One region of the Chromobacterium sp. FG22 genome, then DNA from elsewhere that is predicted to be linked to it. Evidence: predicted binding sites of a transcription regulator. Region 1 holds the regulator's gene; the other holds the start of a gene.
The links. Region 1 encodes FNR, which switches genes on or off when oxygen is low (the NO sensors DNR and NnrR bind a similar motif). Its sites were predicted from a motif close to TTGATNNNNATCAA; they were not measured.

Region 2: nirJ (heme d1 biosynthesis radical SAM protein NirJ) is a predicted target of FNR. The motif match lies at 2,093-2,106, and genes of this name have one in related genera.

What each region holds. Positions count from the first base shown of each region.
Region 1 is NZ_JBMDJX010000014.1:22,034-26,577, forward strand. It holds gene ACODSD_RS14655 (RNA methyltransferase) at 1-90, shown strand, start outside; gene ACODSD_RS14660 (DUF1853 family protein) at 80-1,003, shown strand; gene fnr (fumarate/nitrate reduction transcriptional regulator Fnr) at 1,063-1,809, opposite strand; gene hemN (oxygen-independent coproporphyrinogen III oxidase) at 1,919-3,325, shown strand; gene ACODSD_RS14675 (alanine/glycine:cation symporter family protein) at 3,392-4,544, opposite strand, start outside.
Region 2 is NZ_JBMDJX010000001.1:417,292-421,835, forward strand. It holds gene ahbB (siroheme decarboxylase subunit beta) at 1-945, shown strand, start outside; gene ahbB (siroheme decarboxylase subunit beta) at 932-1,933, shown strand; gene nirJ (heme d1 biosynthesis radical SAM protein NirJ) at 2,164-3,375, shown strand; gene ACODSD_RS02005 (Crp/Fnr family transcriptional regulator) at 3,747-4,436, shown strand.

The sequences.
Region 1 (4,544 bases):
ATCGACATCCTGCGCGGCTTCCTCAAACAGGTGCAGCGCGCCGCCGACGGCGAAGTCCGCCGCGACGCGCCCGGACAGGATGGCGAATAAGCCGCTATTCACCCTGCCCTACGCGCACCCGGCGGTGCGCGATCTGGCTTTTCTGCTCTCCGCGCCCTCTCCCTGGCGCAGCGGCGCGGACATCCCGCCGCAGCGGCTGCTGGGGGCCGACGGCCCGGCCTTGCTGCAAACGCTGGACGCCGATCCTGCCGAACTTCAGCACTGGCTGGCGCGCCAGCCCACCCGCCGTCTGGGCCATTACGCGGAACGGCTGCTGTCCTTCTGGTTCCGGCTGGCGCCGCACATCGAACTGGTGGCCAGCAATCTGCCGGTGCGCGCGCCGGACGGCCGCACCGTCGGCGAGTTCGACTTCCTGCTGCGCCTAGACGGCCAACCGCTGCATCTGGAAGCCGCCAGCAAGTTCTATCTGCAACTGGGCCGCAGCGCGGACACCTTGACCGGCCCCAGCCTGCGCGACGCCTGGGCGCTGAAAGCCCATAAACTGCAAACCCAGCTGCGCCTGTCCCGCCACCCGGCGGCGCAAGCGACGCTGCCGGCGGGCTTTGAGGGCTGCGCGGTCGGCGCCCGGCTCAGCGGCTGGCTGTTCCACGCCCGCGACACCGCGCCGGAAGCGCCGCCCGGCGCCCAGCCGCTGTACGGGCAATACTGGCCGCTGCGCGGCGACTGGCCGGCGTTGAATGCGGATTCGCGCTGGGCCTGGCTGCCCAGGCTCAGTTGGCTGGCGCCGGCGCGCCGCTCGCGGGAACACACCGCCGACGCGGCGGAACTGCGCGCGCGCCTGGAACAGGCCGAGGCGCCGCAGCTGCTGGCCGAACTGCAGCCCGGCCCCGACGGCGACTGGCATGAAGTGGCCCGCGGCTTCGCCGTGCCGCCGGGCTGGCCTCAGGAAGCGCCGCTGTCGCGGCTGCTGCTGCAAATCGCGGACTGCGCGCCGGCCCCATGAAAAAAGGCAAGCCCGAGGGCTTGCCTTGCGTTTTCCATCTGTCCGCCCGCGCGGCGGAATCAATGTCCGTTGGCGTGAGCGCAGCCGGAAATCAGCGCCTTCAATTCGTCCACCATCACCAGTTGGATGTGCTTGTGATCGACGGTGATCCAGCCTTGCTGCTGGAACTTGGACAGCGTGCGGCTGACGGTTTCCAGCTTCAGGCCGAGGAAGCTGCCGATTTCCTCGCGGCTCATGCGCAGGATGAAGTCGTTGGCGGCGAAGCCGCGGGTGGACAGACGCTGCGACAGATTGAGCAGGAAGGCGGCCAGGCGCTCTTCCGCCTTCATGTTGCCCAATAACAACATTACATTCTGATCGCGAACGATCTCGCGGCTCATCAGACGGTAGAAATGGTGCTGCAGGGTGGGAATTTCGCGGCCCAGGCTCTCCATGCGGCTGAACGGCAGCTCGCACACCTCGCTGTCCTCCAGCGCGATGGCGTCGCAGCCGTGCACATTGGCGGAAATGCCGTCCAGGCCCATCAGTTCGCCGGACATATGGAAGCCGGTGACCTGCTCGCGGCCGTCCTGGCTGGCGACGCTGGTCTTGAAGAAGCCGGTGCGCACCGCGAACAGCGAACGGAAGCCTTCGCCGCTGCGGAACAAGTACTCGCCGCGCTTCAAACGGCGGCTTTGGCGGATCACCGCGTCGAGCTGGGTCAGCTCCTCGCGGTTAAGCCCCACAGGTAGACAAAGTTCCTTCAGGCTGCAGTTGGAGCAGGAGACCTTCAGGTTATGCAAAGAGATATGGTTCTGATCGGACATGGCATGTTTAGTACAAGCTTGCGATGAAGCTTGACCCTTATCAAAGCGAAATTCGCAGGATTTCCGCAAATTTACCAGTCCACCAGAGGTTTTGCCATCCAAATACGACATGAAGACCACCCACCCATTTTCTCCTGCCCATTTTGAATTCGACCGCGCGCTGATTGAGCGCCTCGACGGGACAGGTCCTAGATATACGTCATACCCGACAGCGGATCGCTTTACGCCGGGTTTTGCCGAAAGAGACTACATCCACTGGCTACGGCAGCGCAGCATCGGCGCCAACCGGAAACCTTTATCATTGTACGCTCATATACCTTTTTGCAACACTATCTGCTACTACTGCGGTTGCAACAAGATCATCACCAAGGACAGCGGCAAAGCGGACTTGTACCTGGACTACCTGGAGAAGGAGGTCCGCATGATCGCCTCCTGTCTGGGCCGCCGCGAGCAAGTGATACAGCTGCATTTCGGCGGCGGCACCCCCACTTTCTTGTCCGACGCGCAACTGGAACGATTGATGACCTTGCTCAAGACTCATTTCGAGTTCTTGAAGGAGGGGGAGTATTCCATAGAAATAGACCCGCGCAAAGTCAGCGCGGCGACAATCTTCAAACTGGCCGAACTCGGCTTCAACCGCATCAGCGTCGGGATTCAGGACTTTGAACCGGCGGTGCAGCAGGCGGTGAACCGGGTGCAGTCCGAAGAGGAAACGCTGGAGGTGATCCAGGCCGCGCGCGACGCCGGCTTCAAGTCCGTCAGCGTCGACCTGATCTACGGCCTGCCGCTGCAGACCCGGGAATCGGTGCGCCGCACGCTGGACAAGGTGATCGCCATCGGGCCGGACCGGCTGGCGCTGTACAACTACGCCCACCTGCCCACCGTGTTCATGCCGCAGCGGCGCATCAACGAGGCCGATCTGCCCTCGCCGGAAACCAAGCTGGACATCCTGCAGGACTCGGTGCAGCGCCTGGCCGACGCCGGCTATGTCTTCATCGGCATGGATCACTTCGCCAAGCCGGACGACGAACTGGCCTCCGCCCTGCGCCAGGGCCGGCTGCAACGCAATTTCCAGGGTTACTCCACCCATGCGGACTGCGACATGATCGGTCTTGGCGTGTCCTCCATCGGCAAGGTCGGCCCCTGTTACAGCCAGAGCGCCAAGGACTTGGACAGTTATTACGCGGCGCTGGACAGCGGCCATCTGCCGGTGTTGCGCGGGCTGACGCTGGACAATGACGACATCCTGCGCCGCAGCATCATCCAGGGCCTGATGTGTCGCTTCTCGCTGTCGGTGGAGGCGCTGGAAGAGATCCACGGCATCAACTTCGCCGAGTACTTCGCCGAAGAACTGCCGCAGATCCGCGAATACCAGCAACTGGGCCTGCTGTCCTTCGACGGCGACTTCATCATGGTGGAGCCCAAGGGCCGCTTCCTGATCCGCAATATCGCGATGATCTTCGACCGCCACCTGCGGGAGCGCCGCACCCAGGCGCGCTACTCCAAGACCATTTGAACGGGGCTAGCAACAAAACAGCCCGCGTCTGGACGCGGGCTGTTTATCGTTGGAGCCGGACGCGGCTTACCAGATGTCTTTTTCTACCTTGGCGGCCAGTTCCGGGTAATCCGCCACCTTGAACACCGGGGTGGACTCGCCCCGCTTCAGCTGACGCTCGTAATCCTTCAGCACAATGAAGAAATAACGCGACAGCAGCACGATGGCCACCAGATTGATCAGCGCCATCAGGCCCATGGCAAAGTCAGCCATATCCCACACCAGCGGCAGGCTGGCCACCGCGCCGAACATCACCATCGCCAGCACGATCAGACGGAAGGCCAGCAAGATCCCCTTATTGCTGCGGATGAATTCGACATTGCCCTCGGCGTAAGCGTAATTGCCGATGATGGTGGAAAAGGCGAACAGGAACATCGCCACCGCCAGGAAGGACGCGCCTATCGGGCCGAACTGCGATTCGATCGCCTTCTGCGTCAGCGCCACGCCGCTCAAACCCTGGTCATACACGCCGGACAACAGAATGATGGCGGCGGTGGCGGTACAGATCACCATGGTGTCGATGAAGACGCCGAACATCTGGATCGCGCCCTGGCTCGCCGGGTGACGCGAAGTCGCCGTCGCCGCCGCGTTGGGGGCGGAGCCCATGCCCGCCTCATTGGAGAACAGGCCGCGCTTGATGCCCAGCATCATCGCCTGGCTCACCGCATAGCCGGCGAAGCCGCCCGCCGCCTGCTCCAGACCGAAGGCGCTCTTGACGATCAACACGATCAAACCCGGCAGCTCGGCCGCGTGCGCCGCCAAGACATAGAAGGTCATCAGCAGATAAATGGCCGCCATCACCGGCACCAGCCACTCGGCCACCCGCGCCACCGAGCGCACGCCGCCAAAAATGATGGGGGCGGTCATCACCACCAGGGCGATGCCCACCATATAGCGGTTCCAGCCCCAGGCGCCCTCGGTGGCCGCCACGATGGAGTTGGCCTGCACCGCGTTGAACACCAGGCCGAAGGCCAGGATCAGACACAGGGCGAAGATCACGCCCAGCCAGCGTTGCCCCAGGCCTTTCTGGATGTAGTAGGCCGGGCCGCCGCGGAAGGTGTCGTCATGGTGATTGGTCTTGAACAGCTGCGCCAAAGTCGATTCGGCGAAAGCGCTGGCCATGCCCAGCATGGCGGTCAGCCACATCCAGAACACCGCGCCGGGGCCGCCGGCGGCAATG
Region 2 (4,544 bases), on a different contig from region 1:
CAGCGCGGCTTTCCGCTGCTGCCGCGCCCCTTCGCCGCGCTCGCCGCCGGCATGGAGGAAGGCTGGAGCGAAGCCCGGCTGCTGGCCGCGCTGCAAGACGCCCAGGCGGCCGGCCTGCTGGCCCGCGTCGGCGCGGTGTTCGCGCCCAACACCGTGGGCAACAGCACCCTGGCCGCGATGGCGGCGCCGGCGGAGCGGCTGGAAGAAGTGGCCGCCTTCGTCAGCCGCCAGCGCGAGGTCAACCACAACTACCGGCGGGACCATCATTACAATCTGTGGTTCGTCGTGGCCGCCGCCTCATCGGCCGGCGTGGCCGCGGCGCTGAGCCGCATCCGCCTGGCCACCGGCATCCCGCCGCTGGACCTGCCGCTGCTGCGGGAATACCACATCGACCTGGGCTTTTCCTTCCTGGCGGAGTCCGCCGCGGCGGCGGAAGCGCCGGCGGCGGCGGACGACCCCGGCCTGTCCGCCGGCCAGCGCCAGCGGCTGCTGGCGGCGCTGTCGCCGGGCTTGCCGCTGACCCCGCGGCCTTATCAAGCGCTGGGCGCGCAATGCGCGCTGAGCGAGGCCCAGACCCTGGCGCAAATCGCCCACTGGCGGCAGCAAGGCGTCATCCGCCGCTTCGGCATGGTGGTGCGCCACCAGGAACTGGGCTACCGCGCCAACGCCATGTGGGTGTGGCGGATAGACGACGACGCCGAACGCGAGCGCGTGGCGCTGGCGCTGGCGGCGGAGCCGGCCGTCACCCTGTGCTACGAACGTCCGCCGCGTCCGCCGGACTGGCCCTACCAACTGTTCACCATGGTCCACGCCCGCGACGCGCAGAGCCTGGACGCCGCGCTGGCGGACATCCGTCGCCGGCACGGCCTGGAACGGCTGCCGCAGGCGGTGCTGCGCTCCACCCGGCGCTACAAACAAACCGGAGCCTGTTATGGATACGCCTGAAGCGTTGGCAATGCTGGACACGCTGGACGCCTTGGACGCGCGGCTGATAGACCGGCTGCAAGGCGGCTTCCCGCTGGTGTCGCGCCCCTACGCGGCGGCCGGGCGCAGCCTGGGCCTGGGCGAAGACGGCCTGATCCGGCGCTTGCGCCAACTGTTGCACGCCGGCGTGCTCAGCCGCTTTGGGCCGATGTACCAGATAGAACGCCTGGGCGGCCGCTTTGTGCTGGCCGCCTTGGCCGCGCCGGAAGCGCGCTTCGACGAGGTGGCCGCCGCCGTCAACGCGCTGCCCGCGGTGGCGCACAACTACCGCCGCGAACACCGGCTGAATATGTGGTTTGTGCTGGCCGCGGACAGCGCCGCCGCCATCGACGCCGCCCGGCGTGGCATCGAACTGGTGACCGGCCTGGAAGTGAACCTGTTTCCCAAAGAGCGGGAATACTTTGTGGGCATGCGTTTTCAGGTGGGCGGCGCGGCCCCGGTGGGCGCGGCCGCCGGCGCGCGGCGCACGGGCGAACCGGCCGCGCTGAGCGAGGACGACCGGAAGCTGATCCGCGCCACCCAGGCCGGCCTGCCGCTGTGCCGGCAGCCCTACCGCGACATTGCGCGGCGGCTGGGCTGGGCGGAGGCCGAAGTGACGGCGCGGCTGGCGCGCTGGCTGGAGCAGGGCGTGGTGCGCCGCATCGGCGCGGTGCCCAACCATTACGCCATCGGCTACCGGGCCAACGGCATGGCGGTGTTCGACGTGGCCGACGAACAGGTGGACGCGCTGGGCGCGCAACTGGGCGGCCTGGACGCGGTCAGCCATTGCTACCGCCGACCGCGCCGGCCGGGCTGGCCGTACAACCTGTTCGCCATGCTGCACGGCAGCGAGCGGCCGGCGGTGCTGGCCGCGGTGGACGACGCGCGCGCCTTGCTGGGCGAGGCCTGCCGCGGCCACGAAGTGCTGTTTTCCAGCCGGATTTTGAAGAAAACGGGCTTGAGGCTTTGAGAACGTATTTACGATCTCGCGAGCTAGGGCGAGACAAGGCGAAAACGGCTGAGAAAGCGGAATGTACGCGTGGTACATGAGCATTTCGAAGCCGGTTTCAACGCTGTATCGCCAACGCGTAGCAGATCGTAAACAGGTTCTGAGGTGCTGCGGATTCCATTGACCCGCATCAAGGAGCCGCCGCTGCCCCCGGCCGCACACTGAGCCATCTTCCCGCGACGGAGCCGGCCATGTTGCGACTGACCCAATACCTGCGCCTGCTGCGCGAACCGGCGGCAGTCCCGCCGCCAGGGCGCGCCATGCCCGCCGGGCCGCAAGCCCCGGTGGTGATCTGGAACCTGATCCGCCGCTGCAACCTCACCTGCCAGCACTGCTACTCCACCTCCGCCAACCGCGACTTCGCCGGCGAACTGAACACCGACGAAGCCTATGCGGTGCTGGACGACCTCCACGCCTACGGCGTGCGCGTGCTGATCCTGTCCGGCGGCGAACCGCTGCTGCGGCCGGACCTGCCGGCCATCGCCCGGCGCGCCAAGGCGCTGGGCTTCTATATCGGCCTGTCCAGCAACGGCACCCTGATGGACCCAGACCAGGTCGCCGTCTTGGCCGACATCGGTTTCGACTACGTGGGCGTCAGCCTGGACGGCATCGGCGCCACCCACGACCGCTTCCGGCGGCTGGACGGCGGCTTTGAACTGGCGCTGCGCGGCCTGCGGCTGGCGCGCGACGCCGGCCTCAAAGTGGGCATCCGCTACACCATGACCGAAGACAACGCCGCGGACCTGCCTGCGCTGCTGCAACTGATGGCGGACGAAGACATCGACAAGTTCTACTTCTCCCACCTCAACTACGCCGGACGCGGCAACAAGCACCGCGCGGACGACGCCCGCCACGCCCGCAGCCGCTGGGCGCTGGAGCTGCTGATCCAGCAAGCGCTGGCCCAGCTGGACGCCGGCCGGCCGCGGGACTTCGTCACCGGCAACAACGACGCGGACGGCGTCTACCTGCTGCACTGGGCGCGCCGGCATTATCCGGAGCGCGCCGACACCCTGCTGCGGGCGCTGCGGCGCTGGGGCGGCAACGCCAGCGGCGTCCACATCGCCAATATCGACAACCTGGGCAACGTCCACCCGGACACCATGTGGTGGAAAGTGACGCTGGGCAATGTGCGGGAACGGCCGTTTTCCGCGATATGGCAACAGCCGCAACACCCGCTGATGAGCGGCCTGCGCCAATCCCCGCGCCCGGTGGCCGGCCGCTGCGGCGCTTGCGGCCACCTGGACATCTGCAACGGCAACACCCGGGTGCGCGCCTGGGAACTGAGCGGAGACTTCTGGGCGGCGGACCCGGCCTGTTATCTGAGCGATGCGGAAATCGGCGTGGAGCCGGGCCGCCACGCGCGGCCGGAGCTGACGCCGTGGAGCCGGGCGGCCCAACATTGAGGCGAGCGCCGTAGAGCCTGTTTACGATCTCTTTGAGAGGGGGGATGGTTCAAAACGTCGAATACGCGGTTTTCCACCTATCCATGCAACGCTTCAACATATTGCAGCTGCCGGCGAGATTTTTTCTAAGAACGTGTTTACGATCTCGCGAGCAAGAGCGAGACAAGGCGAAAACGATCGAAAAAGCGGAATGTACGAGTGGTACATGAGCATTTTGAGGGCGTACTTACCGTGTAACGCTCCACGACGCGCAGCAGATCGTAAACAGGTTCTAATCACATCGAACTAGGCCGCTGCTGCCAATGGCCCATGGCCCTTGGCGGAGCGCGCTTTTATAGTGTAAGCCTCCGCCATTATCGAGCCACACCGTCATGAGCCATCTGGACATTCCATCCTTCCTGCGCCACCAGCCGCTGTTCCAGCAATTGTCCCCGGAACAGATCCAGGCGCTGGTGCCGCACACCCAAGAACTGCGCGGCCTCAAGGGCCAGGTGATTTTCCAGAAGGGCGACCCCTGCGACGGCATGTTCCTGGTGGTGTACGGCCGGGTGAAGCTGGCGTTGTCCTCGGCGCAGGGCAGTGAAAAAGTGATGGAAATCATCCACCCCGGCCAAAGCTTTGCCGAGGCGGTGATGTTCCTGGGCCGGCCCTGCCCGGTGATGGCCCAGTTCCTGGAAGACGGCATGCTGCTCAAGGTGGAAGCGGCCGGCATCCTGCAAGCGATAGACCACGACCCGGCCTTCGCCCGGCGCTTGCTGGCCGGCCTGTCGCTGCGCCTGCACGGCCTGGTGCGGGACGTGGAGCGCTACTCCATAGAAAGCTCCTTGCAGCGGGTGATTGGCTATCTGCTGCAACACCTCCCGGAAGACGGCGGCAGCCTCACGCCGCAGGTCTCGCTGCCGGTGAATAAAAGCCTGATCGCCTCCCGGCTGAACCTGACCCCGGAAACCTTCTCGCGCATGTTGCACCAGCTGATCGAGGCGGATCTGATCAAGGTGGACGGACGCGACATCACGCTGGTGGATGTGGACAAGCTGAAGGCCTTTGGCAGCTGCGCCTAAAACGCCCCACGCCCTCCATCGTAGGGTGGGAGGAGCGTAGCGATACCCACGCGGAAACGGATTCAACGCCATAAGCCGCCGGACAGCCGCCTATTGGTGGGTATCGCC